3 linked regions of the Sphingobium yanoikuyae genome follow. The protein of the gene in region 1 interacts with the protein of each later gene in a pairwise test. Links are inferred from orthologs where the notes say so. Each region holds a gene or a part of one and is shown on either strand. Other genes may lie near its edges.

Region 1 (6,938 bases):
CAGTCTGACGGTGGGGGTTGCATCCTGCGGCGTGCCAATGCTGCTTGCCGTGGCCAGTGCCACACAAATGCCGGCGCCCGCTGCGACCATTGCAGGCCAGTCTCTTACCATCGCACACAGCTCCCTCTGCTGGGCTGCGATCGGCAGGAAAAGTTTCGCGATTGGCGCCGCGACTCACCCGTCCGACCGCTGGAATAAGGGATGATCGCGCATTCGCGGGCATCGCGCCATAGCGGATTTTCCGGGGGTCGGACGGGTGAGTCGCTTCACGCCATTGGCTAGGGATATCCGGGGCGCTCCCTAGGGGAGAATCCCGATGGCTGGCCCGGCGTCCGCTTGGCTATGCCCAGGGATATTCAAAGGGAGGTCGCGATATGATCAGGCGCATATTCGTCACGGGTCTGCTGCTGGCGCTGGCAGGCTGTGCCACCACGCCACGGGTCAATTATGATGCCGATCCCGCGGCCAATTTCGCCAGCTATCGCAGCTATAGCTGGGCGTCGATCAATGTGCCGCAGGGCATGAACCCATTGCTGTTCCAGCGGGTGAAGGCGTCGATCGACAGCGCGCTCGCGGCGCGCGGCTATAGCCAGGCTGAACCCGGCGAATTTGCCATCGGCTTCACCCTGGGCGCCCGCGATCGGGTGGAGGTGACCGATTTCGGTCCCTACGCCACCTATTATCGTCCCTGGGGCGGGTGGGCCGGCTGGGGCGGCTATCGCAATGTCGATGTGCGCAACGTGACCGACGGCACGCTGACGGTCGACATTTATGACACCGGGACGAAACAGCCGGTCTGGCACGGCACGGCCACGCAGGAGGTCAGCCGCAAGAGCCCCGACCAGGCGACAATCGACAAGGCGGTGACCGCCGTGCTCGCCAATTTCCCGCCGCCGATCAAGCCGAACTGACAGGAGGGGAGCATATGGCCGAATCGCAGGAAACCAGGGGCGCGCCCATCCGCCCGGCCCGCAATGTGGGCGAGCCCGTGCCGCCCATTCCGTCGGTCGACATGAGCGATCCCGAAGGGGCATCGACCGCCTATTCGCATTTCCGCACTGGCCTGTCGCGCCATCGCACGGGCCTGTCGGAACATCGCACCGACCTGTCCGAATATCGCACCGACCTTTCCGGGCATCGCACCGAAATGTCGATGCGCCGGACCGGCATGTCGTTCCAGCGGACCCGGATGAGCGCGGACCGGACCCTGATGTCGGAAATGCGCACCGCGCTGTCGCTGATCGGCTTCGGCTTCACCATCAACCAGGCATTCCAGAAGATGCAGGACGCGGGCAGCATCCAGAATGTCAACGCGCCGCGCAATTTCGGCGTGGCGCTGCTGGTGTTCGGCATCGTGCTGCTGGCCGGCGGCATCGTGCGCCATGTCCAGTTCGCGACGGAATTGCGGGATCGGCGCAAGATCATGACGGAGGATGGGCTGATTCACTCCGACAGCCGCTTCCCGATCTCGGTGACGCTGGTGATTGCGCTGTGTCTGCTGGCGCTGGCGCTGGCGGCGGTGCTGGGCATCGTCTTCAACATCGCCCTGCTGGGCTGAATCGCGGGCAGGCGGGCGGGGCCTGTGCCCCGCCGCGTCTCAGCTCTGCAGCATGTCCTGCCCTTTATTATAATGGTGCCAGGCCATGATCGCGGCGGCGCCGCGATGCGGCCGCCAGGCTTCGGCAAGGTCGCGGGTCAGCTTCTCGCTCGGCCGCTCGCCAAGGCCTAATATCCGCCCGACCGCGATCTGCACCGCCAGGTCGCCGGCCGGCCAGATGTCGGGGCGGCCTTCGGCGAACAGCAGATAGATTTCCGCCGACCAGCGGCCGATCCCCTTGATCTGCACCAGTTGCGCGATCGCGGCCTCATCGTCGGCGGGCAGGGCGTGGAGGTCCAGCGTGCCGTCCACCACAAGTTCGGCCAGGCTGCGGGCATAGCCCTGCTTCTGCCGCGACAGGCCACAGGCGCGCAACGTATCGAAATCGCGCGCCAGCAGCGCTTCGGGTGTGCAGCCCACGCCCAGCTCCGCCTCCAGCTTGCGCCAGACCGCCGCGGCGGAGGCGACGCTGACCTGCTGGCCGACGATGGTGCGCAGCAACGTCTCATATCCCGGCTCGCGCACGCGCGGCACCGGATAGCCGACGCTGGCGATCGCCGCGCCGAATGCCGGCTCCGCCGCAGCGATGAAGTCCAGGCTGACGCGCAATTCTTCCGCCGTGCTTACCATGTCCGCCCGTCCAGCCCTTGATTTCGCCGCCGCTGTCGGTCAGAGCGGCGGGGATAAGTCCAAAAGGAATGGGTAGATGCCGAAGCTGATCGTGGTCAACCGTGATGGTGCCGAACAGACTGTTGAGGGGGACAAGGGTCTCTCGGTGATGGAAGTCATTCGCGACCATGGCTTTGACGAACTGCTCGCGCTGTGCGGCGGCTGCTGCTCCTGCGCGACCTGCCATGTCTATGTCGACCCGGCCTTTGCCGACGCCCTGCCGGCGATGAGCGAGGACGAGAATGACCTGCTCGACAGCAGCGATCATCGCAACGAGACCAGCCGCCTGTCCTGTCAGGTCGTACTGAGCGATGCGCTTGACGGCCTGCGCGTCACCATCGCGCCGGAAGACTGATCCCTTATTTCAGGGCCTGACCCGCAACGTCGCGGCCGGCGCATCGCCGGTCAGCGGCGTGATGGTCCATGTGATGCGCTTGCCCTCCGGCACGGTGGTGGCGCCATCTTCCTGATTCTGGCTGACGATCTCCGCATCGGTGGTCAGCGTGAACGTGCCGTTCAGCGCCTTGGCGGCGGCGTCGCCCGATCCGCCGCCCATGCCGGCCGGCCCCTGGCTCTTGTCGAAACCGTTGGCAAAGCCCGGTGCCTTCACCCGCACCCGGTCCGCCCCGCGCATTTCCACCGCGACGAAGGGCAGGACAATCTGCGCGTCGATGTTGAAGGGGAAGAGGAAGGCATGGTCCAGCCTTCCGCTGATCGCATAGTCGATCGCGAATTTGTGATCGCCCAGATACTGGACCGACCGGAACCCCTTTTCCTTGGTGAGCGCGCTCGCCATCGCCTGCATCTGCGTATCGTCGCCGCTGGTCTTGTCGAACTGGGGCTCGGCGGGCGGTGTAGGCGTCTTGCTCTGGCTCTGCGCCACCTTCTGCAGCACGGCCTCCTCGCCCTCGGGCGGGGCGACGCCTTCCAGCGGATCGTCCTCGGCATCGCTGTTGAGGCCGCCCAGCGCCTTGTCCATGTCCGACGCCAATATCTCGCCCTTATAGGCAAAGGCGAAGCTGCGGTCGGCGCGGATGTCGAGGGTGGAGGTGAAGCTGCCGGGGGTCACCAGGCATCCGGGCAGCATCAGCAGCGCCGCCAGTGCGCCCGCCGCGCGGGACAATAGGACCATGGCGAACCCCCGTTCGTCTGCGCGACGATGCGAGCGGGGCAGGGCGCCCCGCCCACATCGTCGCAAGATGGTGCCCGGCGGCCGCTTACCGGCTGGTGGCGGCGTACAGGGCGATCGCTGCCGCATTGGAGACGTTCAGGCTCTCCATGCGCGGGCTGATCGGCAGCTTAGCGATAATGTCGCAATGCGCCATGGTGTTGTGGCGCAGCCCTTCACCCTCGGCGCCCAGCACCAGCGCGACGCGCGATTCGCCGATCGCGTCGGCCAGCACGGTGTCGCAATCGCCGTCCAGGCCGATGCGCCAGTAACCGGCTTCGGCAATCTCTTCGAGCGCGCGGGCCAGGTTCACCACCCGCACCCAGGGCACGGTTTCCAGCGCGCCCGACGCGGCGCGGGCCAGCACGCCCGATTCGGGCGGCGCATGCCGGTCCTGGGTTACGATGCACAGCGCGTCGAAGGCGGCGGCCGAACGCAGGATCGCGCCGACATTATGCGGATCGGTCACCTGGTCGAGCACCAGGATCGGGCGCTGGTCGTCCCGTCCCTGTTCCAGCACGTCGCCCAGCCAGACATCGTCCAGCGGCTCGACTTCGGCGACAATGCCCTGATGCGGCGCATCCGACGGCACCATGCGGCCCATGTCGGCGACGTCGGAATAGACGATCGGCAGCACAGGCGGCAGGTCGAGCGCGCCGATCGCTTCGCGCGTGCCCCATATCTTGCGCACGACGCGGTTCGGATTGGCGAGCGCAGCCGTGATGGCGTGGCGTCCGTAGAAGCGGGGGAAGGCGCCTTTCGGCTTGCCGGTACGATGTCCTCTTTTCATGTTTTCGCTCTTTTCACATCACCCCATTGACAGGCAAGCCTCCATTCGCCATTGAGCCGCCTCCAGCGCGGCGGGACAGCAAATTTCCACCGCGTAGGGCACTGGACAGGTGGCCGAGTGGTTAAAGGCAGCAGACTGTAAATCTGCCCGGGTTTCCGTACGCTGGTTCGAATCCAGCCCTGTCCACCACTGCCCTCATCGGCGCGCCGCCTCTTTCGGGTTTCCGGTCCGCGCGCCGCTCCAGCCGAGCCCGTTACCGCAAGAGGAACGCCGCTTGGCCTGGGTCATTCTCGGCATCGCCGTATTCACCGAAATCATCTGGGCATTGAGCCTGAAATGGGCCGCCACCGTCGGCAGCTGGCAGGCTTCCGTCGTGCCCATTGCCCTGAGCTTCCTCAACATGGGGCTGCTGGCGCTGGCGATGCGCGATCTGCCGGCGGGCACCGCCTATGCGATCTGGACGGGCCTGGGCGCCGTGGGCGTCATCATCGGCGGCATGATTCTCTATGGGGATCGGGTCAACATGGCCCAGATCGGCTTCATGGCGATGATCGTGATCGGCGTGGTCGGCACCAAATTGTCGGCCCAGGCGTGATTGCTTCTCCTGATTCGCGTAACATGATTCGGCGCATGGCCTGATCGCGGGATCGGGGCGTCGCGCCGCAGGCTTATTGCCGCAGCGCAACAAAAACGGCGGAAGTCCGTTTGTCTTCGGACAAGCCCCGTTCATTCTTCCCCGGTTACGCTCTCCCCCGCATGACTCTTGATCGCCGCGACCTCCTCATCCGCACCCTGGGCGGTGTCCTCGCCCTTGGCATTCCCCGCCGCGCGCTGGCGCAGGCCGACGTCGCCCGCGTCGATGCGCTGATCGCGAAGATGACGCTGGAGGAAAAGGCTGGGCAGATGACCTGCCTGGCCGACAGCTTCCGTCCCTTCAACCCGCCCAACCCGGCGGCCGGCATCCAGGACGAGAAGCGCCTGGCCGACGAGATTCGCAAGGGCCGGGTCGGCTGCCTGTTCAACGGAATCGGCGTTGCCGGTGGGCGCCGCGCGCAGGAGATGGCGGTCAAGAACAGCCGCCTGGGCATCCCGCTGCTGCTGGCGGGCGACGTGATTCACGGCCTCAAGACCATCTTTCCCGTGCCGCTGGGGGAGGCTTCCTGCTTCGATCCGGTGCTGGTGGAAAAGACCGCGCGGGTCATGGCGGTGGAGGCGACGGCGGCCGGCCTGCACCTCACCTTCGCGCCGATGGTCGATGTCGCGCGCGACCAGCGCTGGGGCCGGGTGGTTGAAGGCGCGGGCGAGGATGTCTATCTGACCGGCCTGTTGTCGGCGGCGCGGATTCGCGGCTTTCAGGGGCGCGACCTGCGCCGCGACGATTCGCTGCTCGCCTGTCCCAAGCATTTCGCCGCCTATGGCGCGGTCGCCGCGGGCCTCGAATATGGCAGCGTCGACATCAGTGACGAGACGCTGCGCGAAACCCATTTGCCGCCCTTCGGCAAGGCCTTTGCCGCCGGTGCGCTCACCACCATGGCCGCCTTCAACGAGATTAACGGCGTGCCCGCCACCGCCGACCGCGAATTGCTGACCGACATATTGCGCGGCGAGATGCAGTTTCGCGGCTTCGTCTTCTCCGATTACACCGCCGACGAGGAACTGGTCGCCCATGGCTTTGCCGAGGATGAGCGCGACGCCGCCCGCCTCGCGGTGCTGGCCGGGGTCGACATGTCGATGCAGAGCGGCCTCTATATCCGCCACATCCCCGATCTGGTGAAGAGCGGCGCGGTGCCGATGGCGACGGTCGATGTCGCGGTGCGCCGCATCCTTTATGTGAAGACCGCGATGGGGCTGTTCGACAATCCTTATCGCTCGCTCGACGAAGAGGTTGAAAAGGCGCGCATCGGCACGCCCGCCCATCATGCTTTGGCGCGCGAGGCGGCGGCCCGATCGGTCGTGCTGCTCAAGAATGACGGGGTGCTGCCGCTCGATCCCGCTGCCGGGCAAAGGATCGCGCTGATCGGCCCGTTCGGCGAGGACAAGGCCAATCTCTACGGCCCCTGGGCCTTTTACGGCGATCCCGACAAGGGCGTCGACATCGCCACCGGCCTGCGCGCGGCGATGCCCGATCCCGCAAAGCTGACGGTCGAACTGGGTTGCGCGGTCAACGGCCCGATCAAGGACGGGATCGCCCGTGCCGTCGCCGCAGCGAAGGCGGCGGACGTGGTGATCCTGGCGGTTGGCGAATCCCAGGCGATGTCGGGCGAGGCGCAATCGCGCACGATGATCGAGCTGCCCTCCTCGCAACAGGCACTGGCCGATGCGATCGCCGCCACCGGCAAGCCGGTCATCGTGCTGCTGCGCCATGGCCGCGCGCTCGCTTTGCATGATGGTGTCGCCAATGCGCAGGCGTTGCTGGCGACCTGGTTCCTGGGGTCGGAAACCGGCCATGCGCTGGCCGACATAATGTTCGGCAAGGTCGATCCCTCGGCCAAGCTGCCGGTCAGCTTCCCCTGGGAAAGCGGGCAGGAGCCTTTCTTCTACGATCGCAAGTCGACCGGCCGACCGACGGTGGACAATGGCAGCACCGAATATAAGGCGCGCTATGCCACCACCGACAACAGCGCCCGCTTCCCCTTCGGCCATGGCCTCAGCTACACCGATTTCGCCCTCAGCGACCTGAAGCTCTCCGACACCGCGCTGCGCTGGGACGGCGC
Region 2 (7,054 bases), 3.1 Mb from region 1 along the record:
AGGCAGCTTTTTCGCCCTGAACTACACTGGAGGTCCCTTGAGTTGCACAAGCATCATAGCGCGCTGGGGGTAGCGACCGCCCTCACACCGGCAGCACCGGTAACGCTGATCCGTCCCGAAGCCGCAGCTCGGGCCGCCCGTTTCTTCACTGAGAAGTTTCCGGGTCGCTCGCTCTATGCAGTCAAGGCGAATCCGTCTCCTGATCTGATCCGTACGCTTTTCGATTCGGGCATCACGCATTTCGACGTGGCTTCAATTGCCGAAGTGCGTCTCGTTGCCGAAACGCTCGAAGGCAAGGCCAAGCTCTGCTTCATGCACCCGGTCAAGGCCGAGGAAGCAATCGCAGAAGCTTACCATGTCCATGGCGTGCGCACCTTCTCGCTCGACACGATCGACGAGCTGGAAAAGATCATGCGCGCCACCGGTGATGCGACCGATCTGGAGCTGTGCGTGCGCCTGCGCGTTTCGTCCGAACATTCGGAACTCAGCCTAGCGTCGAAGTTCGGCGCGGAGCTGGGCGAGACCCGCGAACTGCTGATGGCAACCCGTCAGGCTGCCGATGCGCTGGGCATCTGCTTCCATGTCGGCAGCCAGGCGATGAGCCCCCAGGCCTATAGCGATGCGATCGAGCGCGTGCGCGCCGCGATCGTCGATGCGGCCGTCACGGTCGACATCATCGATGTCGGCGGCGGCTTCCCGTCCATATATCCGGGCATGGAGCCGGTCGCGCTCGAAAATTATTTCGAGGCGATCCACCGCGGCTTCGAAAGCCTGCCGGTCAGCTACTCGTCGGAACTGTGGTGTGAACCCGGCCGCGCGCTGTCGGCGGAATATAGCTCGATCATCGTGCGCGTCGAACGCCGCCGTGGCCAGGAACTCTACATCAACGACGGCGCTTATGGCGCGCTGTTCGATGCCGCGCATATCGGCTGGCGCTTCCCCGTCGCCCTTCTGCGCGAGGATGAGAGCGAGGAAGAGCTGGAAGGCTTCTCCTTCTATGGCCCGACCTGCGATGACATGGACCATATGGTCGGCCCGTTCATGCTCCCGGCGGACGTGAAGGTCGGCGACTATATCGAGATCGGCATGCTCGGCGCCTATGGCGCGGCAATGCGCACCGGCTTCAACGGCTTCACGTCGGAATCGACGATCGAAGTGTCGGACGAGCCGATGGCCAGCCTCTATGCCGAAACGCTGCCGGCCCGTCGTCGCGCAACTGTCATCAAGCTCGGTTAAGACGGGCACCGCTCCCCTTTAGGAGAGGATGCCCGTCCAACGGCCCGCATAGGCCGAGGATCGAACGAAAGACTATATCCCTCGCTGCCGCCCCCTCGCAGCGAGGGATTTTCTTTGGGGCATTTTACCCCTCCACGACGGTGTGAACTTCGTAGGAAATCGCTCAGGGGCGCCGGAAAATCCCGACCAGTTCGACATGGGTGGACCAGCGGAACTGGCCGACCGGCATGACGCTGTCGAGCACATAGCCACCCGCCACCAGATGCGCGGCGTCGCGGGCGAAGCTGCCCGGATTGCACGAGACATAGGCGATCAGCGGCACGGTCGACTGCGCCAATTGCATCGCCTGCTCACGCGCACCCGCACGGGGCGGATCGATCACCACGGCAGCAAAGCGGTTCAGTTCCTCCAGCGTCAGCGGACGGCGGAACAGGTCGCGATGATCCGCCACCATGCGCCGCTGCGCGCGATGGCCGGCGAGTTTCAGCGACAACACCAGATCGCGCGCACCCTCCGCCGCATAGACCGGCCGATTGGCGCCGATCGCCAGCGCAAAGGTGCCAAGACCGCAGAACAGGTCGGCGACCGCGCCGGTCGCGGGCAACGCATCCTGCACTGCCTTGACCAGCGCCGCCTCGCCATCCGGCGTCGCCTGCAGGAAGGAATAGGGAGGGAAGCCCACCGCTACGCCTCCAAAGCTGACGGTTACCGGCTCCGGCTCCCAGCGCGTCTCCGGGCCATCGCCCTGGTCGATGGTCAGCCGCGCCAGAGAGTGTCCGCAGGCAAAATCACCCAGCGCCTCGTCCGCCGCCAGCCCCTCGACCTTCACGCCTTCCAGCAACAGGTCGACGCCCTGATCGGTCAGCGACATGCGCACATGCGCGGCGCGCTTGTCGGGCAGGCAGGTCAGCAGCATCGTCCGCAGCGGCGCGATCAGCGCGAACAGGCGCGGATCGAGGATCTCGCACATCGTCAGATCGACCAGCACATGGCTACCCTGCTCCGCAAAGCCGATGGTGATCCGCTTGCCCTGCCGCGAGGCGCGCAGCGAGGCGCGGCGACGCGTGCGCGGTGGCGAAACATGGGCCGGCAGCACCGTCTGCGGCACCACGCCCTGCCCGGCCAGCGCACCGGTCACGCGGGCGCTGACGAAATCAGCGAGGCTCGGCTCGTCAATCTGCTGCAGCTCGCAGCCACCGCAGCCGGGAAAATGGACGCAGGGCGCGTCGACATGGTGCGGGCCGGCGATGATGCTGCCGTCGGCAGCGATCCGGTCGCCCGGCGCTACCAGTGCGAAATGCCGCCCATCGGCGGTGACGCCATCGCCCTTGGCGGCGATGCGGAGGATGAGATCATTATCTTGGGTCACAGCCGCGAGCCGATAGCGGCTGGAAGCGCGGCAAGCAAATCATCCGCGACAAACGCCGCCCCGGCCCGGCGCGCAGCCTCCCCATGCAGCCACACCGCCTCGCACGCTGCACGAAACGGATCGCCGGTCACGGCCAGTCGCCCGGCCGCCAGGCCAGCCAGCACATCGCCCGTGCCGGCGGTGGACAGCCAGGTCGAAGCGCTCCGCGCCACGGCTACCCGGCCATCCGGCGCGGCGATCACGCTATCCGCGCCCTTATAGACGACAACCGACCTTGTCATGCGCGCGCCGGCCAGCGCCCGGTCGATCTTGCTGCCCGGCAGATCGCCGAAAAGCCGGACGAATTCGCCCTCATGCGGGGTGAGGACCGATCCGGCCGGGACATGGCTCTCAGCTTTGCCGGACAACAACGTCAGTGCATCGGCGTCCAGCACCAGCGGCCGCCCGCATGCCAGCGCAACATCAAGCCCCGCCTGCGCCCCATCCTCCCGACCCAATCCCGGACCGACCAGCACGGCCGCCAGCCGAGGGTCGGAAAGAGCATCGCTCAGGACAGTGACATCCTCAATCTGCTGATGAACGATGGCGTGCGGCCCAGACTCGCATGGCGAAGCGTCATAGCGCCTCACCATGCCGGCACCGGAATGGGCCGCCGCGGCTGCCGCCAGCGCCGCCGCGCCCGGCATAAGACCGCCGACAACGCCGACCAGACCTCGGCTATATTTATGCGCAGCGGCGACAGGCGCGCGAAGCTGCGGCGGTGCGAGCGCATGCACATCCTGCGGCATGGCGAGGCCGATGTCCGCCCGCACCAACTTTCCCATGAGGCTGGCCGCCGGCTGCAACAGATGCGCGGACTTGAACGCGCCCAATGCGATCGTCACGTCGAACTTCGGCACCGCCGACAATAGCTGGCCGTCATCCGTCCCCACGCCGCTCGGCAGGTCTATCGCATAGCTGTGATTGGCATGCGCCACCAATGCGCCCAAGCGTTCCGCTACCGCCGCATCCAGGCCGCGCGTCAGCCCCGTGCCGAACAGCGCGTCGACCAGTTGTGCCGCCGGCGCGGCATCCGCCAGCGCCTCTACCGGGCCGTCCCATAATGCCCTGGCCCGCTGGGCCGATGCGGTTCGGCTGTCCCCCAGGGAGGCGACCCGCGCCGGCACGCCCAGTTCGCGCAATATACGGGCAATAACAAAACCATCACCGCCGTTGTTTCCAGGACCACAGAGGATCAGCGCGTCCCGTCGATGCCCGGCACGCCAGATGATCTGCGCCGCCGCCGCACCGGCTCGTTCCATCAGTTCATAGGGATGGACGCCAGCATCGAACGCCGCCTGCTCGGCCGCGCTCATGGCTGCTGCCGTCAATATCGGGTCGAGTGCCATCAATTCGGCTTGGCCGCCACAGTAGCGGGCAGCCGATACTGGTCGGCACCGATCGCCACTTCGACCAGTCCCTTGCCGATAATGGTGAGCTTTGCCTCCTCGGCGCCATCGGCCGAAACCAGGCCACGCCCGTCCTGCACGATCCTTAGCCGCCGGAACCCGCCGTCGGGATGACGCAGGGTCAGCAGGCCGCCCTCGCGTTCGACGCCACATTCTCGCGACCAATCGCCCTTGCCGATAGCGCAGTCGATCAAGTTGTCGTCATCGGCGATCGCCCCGCTCCCGCCGCCCTTGCCGTCACATCCCGCCAAGGCCAGCCCCGCCAGCATCAGTGCGCCAGACAATCGCAGCCCCATCAGAACATCCCCTTTCGACATCCTCTATGGCCCGGCGCGCCAGGCCCGACCATCAACTCAGCCGGTTACGGCATTCCAGCACGATCGGCCCGAGCAGATCGGCAAAGCGGCGCTGCCCGGCAGCATCGCCAACCAGATCCTGCCGCATCTCGATCCCCAGATAGGGGATGCCATTGCCTTCCGCATGGCGGTTCATGGTCGCGTTGAGCAATTGCCCCGAATAGGGCAGTTGGTCGCCTACATTCAGCCCCGCCGCCTCCAGCATCGGAATGGCGATCCGCGCCGCCCGATCATCCTGATTATAGAGAATGCCGATGTCCCAGGGCCGCTGCTGCGCCGGATCGCTCGCCAGGCGCGGCGTGAAACTATGCATGGACAGGATGAAGGGTGACGTCATGCCGCCAAGCATGGCCGCCACCTGATGATGATAGGGATGATGGAAGCGGCGCATCCGTTCGGCCAGATCGGCGTCGCGATTACCCGGAATGGCATGGCCGTCACTCATCACCGACAGCAGGCCGGGCGCATCCTCTTCACGATTGAGGTCGATGACCAGGCGGGAGATGCCGGCCAGGATCGCCGAGCAGTTCAGTTGCGCCGCGAGCAACTGGCTGACCTCCGCCACACCTATGTCGATCGCGATATGTTCGCGAAGCAGCGCCGGATCGATGCCCAGGTCGATATCGTCGGGGACATGGGCCGAGGCATGATCGACGATGATCAGCAGGTCGAGATCGCCCTCGCGCACGGTGGTGAAGGCTTCGCTCATGATGTCCTGATCCTCGTTTCCATCACCCACCAATCCGGATGATCGCGGCGCAGGGCCGCCGCGGCCTGCGCCATGGCCTGCCCGTCATCGAACAGCGCAAAACAGGTCGCGCCCGATCCGGACATGCGCACCAGCCGGGGAGCTTGCGCCTGCAACGCCTGCAGCACATCACCGATCACCGGCGCCAACAGCCGGGCCGGCGCCTCCAGATCATTGCGGCCGGAACGCGCAAGCCCGTCAATATCCAGCGCGTCGAGCGGGCCGCGATCGATCCTGTCCCAGCCGGCAAAGACCGATGCCGTCGACACGCCGACCCTCGGATTGACCAGCAGCATCGGCCGGCACGATAGGTCATCCAGCGCCTGCGCCTCCAGCAGTTCGCCACGGCCGCGCACCAACTGCGTGGTACTGGCCAAGCAGGCCGGCACGTCCGAGCCAAGCAACAGGGATAATTGCTGTAATACAGTATCTTCTACCGCGAAGTTCCAGAGACGCGTCAGCAATCGCAGCGTCGCGGCGGCGTCCGCCGAGCCACCACCAATGCCGGATGCAACCGGCAGTCGCTTGTCGAGCCGAATATCGGCGCCGACCGTTACCCCTGTGGCCGCCTGAAGGCGCCGCGCCGCTCGCATGACCAGATTGTCATCGTCGCCGCTCAGGCCCGCGCTGCAAGAGCCTTCCACGGCGAGCGTGATGACGCCGTCGTCGCGCTGCCGGGCATGGAGAATATCCCCATCCTCGGCAAAGACGAACAGGCTTTCCAGCGCATGATAGCCATCCGCGCGGCGCTCGCGCACGTGCAAAGCCAAATTGACTTTTGCGTAAGCAATTTCAGTTAGTTGTCCGGATATATTCACAGGATTTCGATACAATATCAGGGCGCTGCATATTCGGGTTTCAGCCCTTCGCGGGCCTTGGCGTCAAGCCGATTGGCGACATCCCCCTCCGCGAAGACCGCCGCTGCGCGCCAGGCGTAGCGCGCTTCATAGCGGCGACCGGCGGTCCACAATGCGTCGCCCAGATGTTCGTTGATCGTGGCATCACCGGGCGCTCCGGCTGCGGCGCGTTCCAGCACCGGGACTGCGCCCTTGACGTCCCCGGTCACGAACTTGGCCCAGCCAAGCGAGTCCGTGATCGACGCATCCTGCGGCTTGAGCGCGCTCGCCTTTTTCAGCAGGTCGAGCGCCACATCGACATTCTGCCGCCGTTCGATCTGGGCATAGCCAAGATAATTGAGGATGACCGGTTCATTCGGGGCCATGACGGCCGCTTTTTCGAGCACCGCGCGGGCCTCGTCCCACCGCTTGCCCTGTTCCAGCGCGCTGCCTTCGAACAGCAGCAGCGCCCAAGGCAGGCTGTCAGCCGAATAGCCCGCCTGCGCACGATGGAAAGCCGACGCAGCGCCGTCGAAATCTCCCGAATCCGCCAGCAATCGTCCAAGTCTTACAAGGCGTTCCGGCTCGGCATTGGGAGCCGATGCTAGGCTTTGCGCCAGTGCAATCGCACCGTCGCGATCCCCCGAGGCCGCCAGTGCCTCGACCAGTTCCGCCTGGGCGAGCGCGCCATACCAGCCAGTGACTGGCAGCTTGCGCGCTTCCGCCGCCGCATAATTGGCGAGATCACCCGCCACCAGCAGTTTCGCCGCCACCAGATGCGGCTCGGCAGCGGCCGGATCGGCAAAGGTCGCGATCCGCGCCAGGCGAATGCCCAGCGCCGTGCCTGTTTCATCGGACGCGATGTCGACCGCGAGGCGGGCCAACAATTGCGCAAAGCCCTGCTTGGGTGTGAAGGGCGCGGCAATCGCTCCCGGCACCTTGCCGCGGACAACGTCCGTACGGGCCTTGGCGAAGCTCGCCTCATCGGCGGGCAGCAGGGCCAGGGCATCCGCCTTCGCCCGGCGCCCGGCCAGTTGCGCGGCGAAGGTCAGGCGCAGCGC
Region 3 (7,055 bases), 3.2 Mb from region 1 along the record:
TGCCGCGCAGCCCCGCCTGCGGCCGCGGCCCCCGCAGCAGCAGATCGAGCTGACGCACCCCCTCCAGCCAGGGCAGGCGCATTTCGCCGCGCATCACCAGCGGATGCTTGAGCAGGGTCAGCAGCGCGACCGGCGCAAAACGCTCGGCCGCGGCCTCCGCCATCGCGATCAGCAAGGTGCCGGGCGGCAGGCGAGAGAGCGGCTGACCGGCGGAGTCGTCGGCCTCTATGCCCCAGCGGCGCAGATGCGCGGAGACGCGCACCGCCAGCTGCCGATCCGGCGTCACCAGCGCGGCGGTCCGTTCGGGTGTTTCCAGCGCCTCGCGCAGCGCGATGGCGATGGCCTGCGCTTCCTCGCCCGGCGTCGCCACCTCCAGCGCTTCGACCCCGGCGAGCGAGCGGTCGGCGGTCTTGAGGTCGCGCCAACGACTGGTCAGGCGCGGCGGCAGCATCGCGTTGGAAATATTGCGGCCGCGCACGGCGCGAGCATCATGCTCGCTGCCCCAACGCCACTGGGCGACATCCTCGCGGCTCGCGCTCATCCGGTCGAGCAGGCGCTTGAGCGTATATTGGGGATGGGTCTCATGTCCCGCAGCGCTGCGGCCGGTGACGGGATCGGGCGGGAACGGACCGATCGCGGCCCAGGCGTCCTCGTCCAAATTCTGGTCGAGGTCGGCGAACACCACCTGTCCATTGGGCAGTTCGGCGATCCGCCGCAGCAGCCCGGCGATCGCCGGCGCGGCGGCGCTGATGCCGGCCGCGACAATGAACCCCGGTGGTGGCGCTTCGCTCCAGCGCGCTGCGACCCGGTCGAACAGCCGATTGCGCCGGTCGGCCAGGTCAATGAGGCCCAGCCGCGCTAGTTCTGCCGGCCAGCGGGCGATCAGGATGGAAAAGAGATCGAGCGATTTTTCCCAATGGCTCGAAAGCCCCTCGATCAGGTCGAGCTTCGACAGCGCATCGAGCGGCACCCGCTCCACCTGCATCTGGTCAAGCACAGCGCCGAGCGCCTGCCCCAGTTGCAGCGCCTGGCCAGCATCCGCCGCGCCGCCGGCATCCTGCACCATGCGCGCCAGGATCATCTGTCGTCGCATCGGCGGGATGGCCGCGGGAACGGCATCGCCCTCCCAAAGCGGATCGAGCGCGCCCCCCACTTCCTCGCCCAGTTCCGGATCGCCCAGCGCGACCAGACGGGGCAGCAGCAGGCCGCCCTCGGCCCGGCGGACAAAGGCGTCGCTCACGGCACGGACGGCGCGATTGCTGGGCAACAGGATCATGCCCTGCGCCAGGCGGACGGGATCGCTCCCCTGCTGCGCCAATATGCCGGCGACCAGCGCGTCGGCGAAGGCGCGGTGCGCCGGGATGGTGTACAGCGCCGGCTTGGCCCGGTCACCCATGGGCGATCATCGACTCCACGACGGGAATGGCCTGCGGCGTGCCCACGTCGAACCATAGCCCCTGATGGACCGCGCCATAGAGGCGTCCGGCCTCGATCGCGCGGTTCCAGAAGATGTTCGTCGAAAAGACATCCGCCGGCGGATCAACCAGCAGGCGGGGCGAAAGGATCTGTACGCCGGTGAAGACGAACGGCGCGACATGGGCGGTCTTGCGCCGCGTCAGGCGGCCATTGGCGTCCATATGGAAATCGCCCGGTCCGCTATGGCAATTGGCCCGCGCCAGCGGCACCAGCAGCAGCAGCGCGTCCATCCGTTCGGGATCCCATAGCCGCTGCATCATGCCCAGCGTCTCGGCCGGGCCGTCGATCCAGAGATTGTCGCTATTGGCGCAGATGAACGGCTTGTCGCCGAGCAGTGGCCTGGCGTGGATCAGCCCTCCGCCGGTTTCCAGGAGCTTGGCCCGCTCGTCGGAAATGCGGAAGTCCATGTCCTTGCGCGTTTTGAGATGCGCCTCGACCGTATCGGCGAGATAATGGACGTTGACGACCACGGTCTTGATGCCACCGGCCGCCAGGCGATCGAGCGCATGGTCCATCAGCGCCTTGCCGGCGACCTTCACCAGCGGCTTGGGACGGGTCGCCGTCAGCGGGCGCATCCGCTTGCCGAGTCCTGCTGCCATGAGCATGGCGGTATCGATCATGCCTGGGCAAACTCCGCGAGCGCATGATGGCGCTTGTCGGCAGGGATATTGGCGTCGAACCAGACCTTCACCGGCGCCAGCGCCGGATGGGCGAGATCGCGTTCCAGCAGCCCCCACATGCGCGGCAGGTAGGACAGATAGCGCGGCTTGTGGTCGCGCTTCCAAAGGCGGGTGAAGATGCCGATGATCTTCGCGTTGCGCTGGGCGCCCAGCACCGCATAGGCAGCGTCGAAATCGGCCGGCGGATTGGCGACCGCATGATAATGGGCCAGCATCGCCGCCTCCAGTTCCGGCGACACGTCGCGCCGGGCATCCTGCAGCAGCGACACGAGGTCATAGGCCGGATGGCCGGCCAGCGCGTCCTGGAAATCGAGCAGACCCAGGCCGCGCACTTCGGGCCGGTCGATCAACATGATATTTTCGGCATGATAGTCGCGCAGCACGGTGACGACAGGGCTTGCCGACTGTTCGGCGATCGGCAGCACCGCGTCCCAGGCCGCATGATAGGCTTCGGCATCGACGTCCAGCCCCAGCGCCGGGCAATACCATTCGGTCAGCAGCCCGACCTCGCGCTGATAGACCGCGCGGTCATAGGGCGGGACATCCGCTGCGGGCAGCTTGTGCAGGTCGGCCAGCAGATCGATCGCGCGGCGATAGACCGCCAGTTCGCCCGCCGGATCCTCCTCGACATGCTCCTTCAGGCGCTCGTCACCAAAATCCTCGATCAGGACGAGGCCCTGCGTCAGATCCTGCGCCAGGATTGCCGGCGCGGCAAAGCCCTGACCCAGCAGATGCTGAGCAATCGCGATGAACGGACGCGGATCTTCATGCGGCGGCGGCGCGTCCATCAGCACGGCACGGCGGCCGCCGTCGACCACGCGGAAATAACGACGGAAGGAGGCATCGCCGGCAAGCGGAACGATGGCGGCGCCATCCCAACCCGCCTGCGTGAGGAAAGCGGGGGCGGTTGCGGGGGGGATCATATCTGTGACCATCGGTCCGTCCAAGCGTCGGGCACGCGCGCTGTCAAGCGCCGTGCGCCATCCGGCTCGACCATGATGGTCAGAAACAGGGCGTGCGACCAGAGCCCATCGCCCAGCCTGTCGGGCCATTCGATGACTAGCAGGCTGTCCTGCAGATATTCGTCCAGCGCCAGCTCGGCCGCTTCCTCCGCATCGTCAAGCCGGTAGAGATCGACATGGGCGACCGGCAGGCGGACATCGGGAATGTCATAGGGCTGGACGATCGCGAAGCTGGGGCTGGGCGCCTCCCCCTCCAGACCAAGCCCTTCCAGCAGGCCCCGCGCCAGCGTCGTCTTGCCGGCGCCGAGGCCGCCTTCCAGCGCGATGACGTCACCGATGCGGACATGGCTCGCGAGCCGTCGGCCCAGATCGAGTTGGGCGCCCTCGCCCTCCAGGATCATATCCAGCTCAGCCACGGGGCAGCTCGATCACGACCATCGTTCCCTGACCCGGCTCCGATACCAGTTCGAACGTGCCGCCATGGGCCTGCGCCAACTGCTTGACGAGCGGCAGGCCAATCGTCGCGCGCGCGCCCTTGCGATTCTGCTCGGCACGGCTGATCGCATCGAAGATCGTGGCTTGCCGGGTGGCATCGATACCAGGGCCATTGTCCGACACGACCAGGCGGGCGAGATCGGGGCCGCCATCGCCATGCAGCAACACCCGTGCGCCGGAGCCGCAATAGCGCACCGCATTTTCCAGAAGATGATCGACCGCCTGACCGATCCGGCGCGCATCGCCCTGGATCACCCCCAGCGTATCCTGCAGGGTGACGGAAAGATCGATCCCCTTGGCCTTCGCCTCGGCGTCGATGCGCGCGACGCTGGCGCGCACCAGCGCCGCCAGATCGACCTCGCTGCGTTCAATCGGCAAAGTGCCGGCCTCGCCCTGGGTAAGGTCGAGCACATTGTCGATCAGCATCGACAGGCGCCCGGTGCTCTGCAGGATGCCGTTCACATATTCGACCGCGCTGTCGCTGAGTTCGCCTGCATAGCCCGCGCTCATCATCTCGGCAAAGCCGGCGATGGTCGTCAGCGGGGTGCGCAACTCATAGCTCATGTTGGTGACGAAGGCGGTTTTGACCTTGTCGGCCTGTTCCAGGGCCTCGTTGCGGTCGCGCAGCATCTGTTCGACCCGCCGGCTGTCGGTGACATCCAGCATAGTGAACAGCGCATTGCCATCCGGCAGCGGAATGGCGGCAAATTCGAAGATGCGCCCGTCGGCAAAGCCGACATGGCCGACACGCTGCTTGCGCTCCACCGTTGCCGCGCGGACCAGTTCGCGCACCAGATTGCTCTGCTGCGGCTTGGCAAGCCGGCTCTGCACGGCACGCATCAACTCATCGATACGGGGATGCTTGCCCAACGCCTCTTCGCTGATGTCCCAGATGGTGCGGAAACGGCTGTTCCACAGATGCAGGCGCCCATCCGACGAGAAGACGCCGATCGCCTCGAACAGATTGTCGAAGGTCGCCGTCCGCACCCGCAACAGCGTGTCGCGGGCGCTCGACAATTGCACCTGTTCGGTCCGGTCCTCGAAGATCAGCAACAGGCCACCGTCGGGCAGCGGCTGGGCATAGACGCGCAAATGCGTGCCATCGACCAGCAGCCAGTTTTCCTCCAGCGGATCAGGCGACAGGAACCAGTCCCGCCGTTCCGCGCGCCAGGCCGGGAAGTCACGATTTTCCGGCAGCCGGCGCGCATCGCGCATCTGATCGAGCACGCGCTCGAACAGCGGTGCATCCGTGAGCGCTTCCTGTTTCAGGCCGAACAGGCTGATGAAGGGCTGGTTCCAGAAACGCAGCGCCCGGTCGGGACCGAAGCGCGCAACACCGGCCGACAGCCGATCGAGCAGATCGCGCTGCGCCGCTTCCAGCCGACGATGCTCGACCCGCGCCTGTTCCAGTTCATGCTGGTCCATCGCGAAACCTGCGACCCCGGCCGCGCCCAGCGGCACGTCGACGACGCGCATCGTCCGCCGTTCGCCATCGATCGTTGCCGGAACGATACGGGCAAGCGAATTGCCTTCGTCGAGCGCCTGTGCCGCGGCGTCCTGCGGGCTGAAGCCGTTCACATTCTCGACCAGTTCGGTGCCGTTCATGATCACGTCATGGGCGCCGGCGCCATCGACAGCACGGACATAGGCGCTGTTGACCAGGCTCAGGCGCAGGTCGGGCGTGCGGTGCCACATCGGGAAGGGCGCGGCCTCGACCAGTCCGGCGAGCGCCTCCAGCGCCTCGCGCAATTGCCCGACGGTCGCGCTCAGCGCCTGGATTTCCGCCTGGCTGTCGGTCGCGTCGAAGATCCACAGCACGACGCCGCCATTGGCGGCCAGCGCCGGCCCGGCTGGCGCACCGCGAACCAGCAGCGTGCGCGACGAACCGCTGCCCCGGATCGGCAGCGAAAAACTCTTACCCGCTTTCTGTGCGGCGCCGATCTCGCGCCCCAGTGCAGCGGCATCGGCCGGCTCAAGCCCGCCATCGGGCGCCGTCAGTTCGGACACGAAGGTCGGCACGCGGTCCCGGCCCAGCCATTTGCCCAGCCGGTCGGCGGCCTCCATCCGGCCGTCGGGATGAATGATGACGGGCGCAGCCGGCGCCGACGCGAGCAGCGTCGTCAGCCGATCCAGCTTGCCCTGCGCCTGCATCCCTGCGCGGCGCATGCGCTGACCCGTGATCAGCGCCCATATCGCAGCCCCCAGCCAGCCGGCCATCACCGTGCCCAGCAACAAAGTGGCAAGCGGGCTCATAGACCCCATTGCGCCATTCCCATCCCGTTCGCGACCAGTTGTTTATCGTTCATACAGACCAATGGCCACGGGCCTAACGCAACTTGGCGCCGGCGGAAAGCGCCCAGATATGATGAATGCCCGGCACAGCATGGTCCGGGCATCGGATAAGGTAAAAGGGGGAGGATGGCCCTCCCACTTTTTCAATTTTTAGTAGCGGTAGTGGTCCGGCTTGAACGGGCCTTCGACCGGCACGCCGATATAGTCGGCCTGACGCTGGCTGAGCTGGGTCAGCTTCACGCCCAGCTTTTCCAGGTGCAGCGCGGCGACCTTCTCGTCCAGATGCTTGGGCAGGACATAGACGTCGTTGCCGTAGATCTCGCTCTTGGTCCACAGTTCGATCTGCGCCAGCGTCTGGTTGGTGAAGCTGGCCGACATCACGAAGCTCGGGTGGCCGGTGGCGTTGCCCAGGTTGACCAGGCGGCCCTTCGACAGGACGATGATCTTCTTGCCATCGGGGAACTCGACTTCGTCGACCTGCGGCTTGATCTCGGTCCACTTCATGTTGGCGAGGCCGGCGATTTCGATCTCGCTGTCGAAGTGACCGATGTTCGACACGATCGCCATATTCTTCATGGCGCGCATATGATCGACGGTCAGGACGCCTTCGTTGCCGGTCGCGGTGACGAAGATGTCGGCGCGCGGCGCGGCTTCTTCCATCGTCACGACTTCATAGCCTTCCATCGCGGCCTGCAGGGCGCAGATCGGATCGATTTCGGTCACGAGAACGCGGGCGCCGCCATTGCGCAGCGAGGCAGCAGAACCCTTGCCGACGTCGCCGAAACCGGCAACGCAGGCGACCTTGCCGGCCAGCATGACGTCGGTGCCGCGACGGATGGCGTCGACCAGCGATTCCTTGCAACCATAGAGGTTGTCGAACTTCGACTTGGTGACGCTGTCGTTCACGTTGATCGCGGGGAAAGGCAGCTTGCCCTTCTTCGACAGTTCATACAGACGATGCACGCCGGTGGTGGTTTCTTCCGACACGCCCTTGATCGACTGGACGGTCTTGGTCAGGAAGCCCGGACGCTCGGCCAGAACGCGCTTCAGCACGGCGCAGAAGATTTCCTCTTCCTCGTTCGACGGCGTGAACAGCTCTTCGCCAGCTTCGACGCGGGCGCCCCACAGGGCGAACATGGTGGCATCGCCG

Evidence for each region.
Region 2: the proteins of rlmB (region 1) and HH800_RS10265 interact in binary tests that used the Escherichia coli proteins (3 or more experiments, as listed by UniProt). The link is inferred for Sphingobium yanoikuyae from one-to-one orthologs.
Region 3: the proteins of rlmB (region 1) and tsaE interact in binary tests that used the Escherichia coli proteins (3 or more experiments, as listed by UniProt). The link is inferred for Sphingobium yanoikuyae from one-to-one orthologs.

What each region holds. Positions count from the first base shown.
Region 1 is NZ_CP053021.1:5,190,370-5,197,307, forward strand. What follows is about bases 2,355-5,210. They hold rlmB (23S rRNA (guanosine(2251)-2'-O)-methyltransferase RlmB), read right to left. Parts: upstream 4,225-5,210; coding sequence 3,484-4,224; downstream 2,355-3,483. Other genes in these bases: HH800_RS25075 (2Fe-2S iron-sulfur cluster-binding protein), read left to right, coding at 2,355-2,621; HH800_RS25080 (hypothetical protein), read right to left, coding at 2,631-3,398; HH800_RS25095 (DMT family transporter), read left to right, coding at 4,499-4,819; bglX (beta-glucosidase BglX), read left to right, coding at 4,981-5,210. Outside these bases: HH800_RS25055 (hypothetical protein), read right to left, coding at 1-111; HH800_RS25060 (DUF4136 domain-containing protein), read left to right, coding at 375-911; HH800_RS25065 (YidH family protein), read left to right, coding at 926-1,558; HH800_RS25070 (DNA-3-methyladenine glycosylase family protein), read right to left, coding at 1,598-2,227; more of HH800_RS25075, read left to right, coding at 2,304-2,354; more of bglX, read left to right, coding at 5,211-6,938. UniProt on the Escherichia coli protein: Specifically methylates the ribose of guanosine 2251 in 23S rRNA.
Region 2 is NZ_CP053021.1:2,072,404-2,079,457, forward strand. What follows is about bases 1,798-4,769. They hold HH800_RS10265 (NAD(P)H-hydrate dehydratase), read right to left. Parts: upstream 3,994-4,769; coding sequence 2,602-3,993; downstream 1,798-2,601. Other genes in these bases: HH800_RS10260 (class I SAM-dependent RNA methyltransferase), read right to left, coding at 1,798-2,605; HH800_RS10270 (hypothetical protein), read right to left, coding at 3,993-4,349; HH800_RS10275 (N-formylglutamate amidohydrolase), read right to left, coding at 4,402-4,769. Outside these bases: HH800_RS10255 (type III PLP-dependent enzyme), read left to right, coding at 43-1,236; more of HH800_RS10260, read right to left, coding at 1,400-1,797; more of HH800_RS10275, read right to left, coding at 4,770-5,118; HH800_RS10280 (4-(cytidine 5'-diphospho)-2-C-methyl-D-erythritol kinase), read right to left, coding at 5,115-5,975; HH800_RS10285 (tetratricopeptide repeat protein), read right to left, coding at 5,993-7,054. UniProt on the Escherichia coli protein: Bifunctional enzyme that catalyzes the epimerization of the S- and R-forms of NAD(P)HX and the dehydration of the S-form of NAD(P)HX at the expense of ADP, which is converted to AMP.
Region 3 is NZ_CP053021.1:1,970,184-1,977,238, forward strand. The notes cover bases 1,798-4,770. They hold tsaE (tRNA (adenosine(37)-N6)-threonylcarbamoyltransferase complex ATPase subunit type 1 TsaE), read right to left. Parts: upstream 3,520-4,770; coding sequence 3,076-3,519; downstream 1,798-3,075. Other genes in these bases: HH800_RS09840 (nucleotidyltransferase family protein), read right to left, coding at 1,798-2,096; HH800_RS09845 (aminoglycoside phosphotransferase family protein), read right to left, coding at 2,093-3,079; HH800_RS09855 (sensor histidine kinase), read right to left, coding at 3,527-4,770. Outside these bases: double-strand break repair protein AddB, read right to left, coding at 1-1,396; more of HH800_RS09840, read right to left, coding at 1,389-1,797; more of HH800_RS09855, read right to left, coding at 4,771-5,875; ahcY (adenosylhomocysteinase), read right to left, coding at 6,056-7,055. UniProt on the Escherichia coli protein: Required for the formation of a threonylcarbamoyl group on adenosine at position 37 (t(6)A37) in tRNAs that read codons beginning with adenine.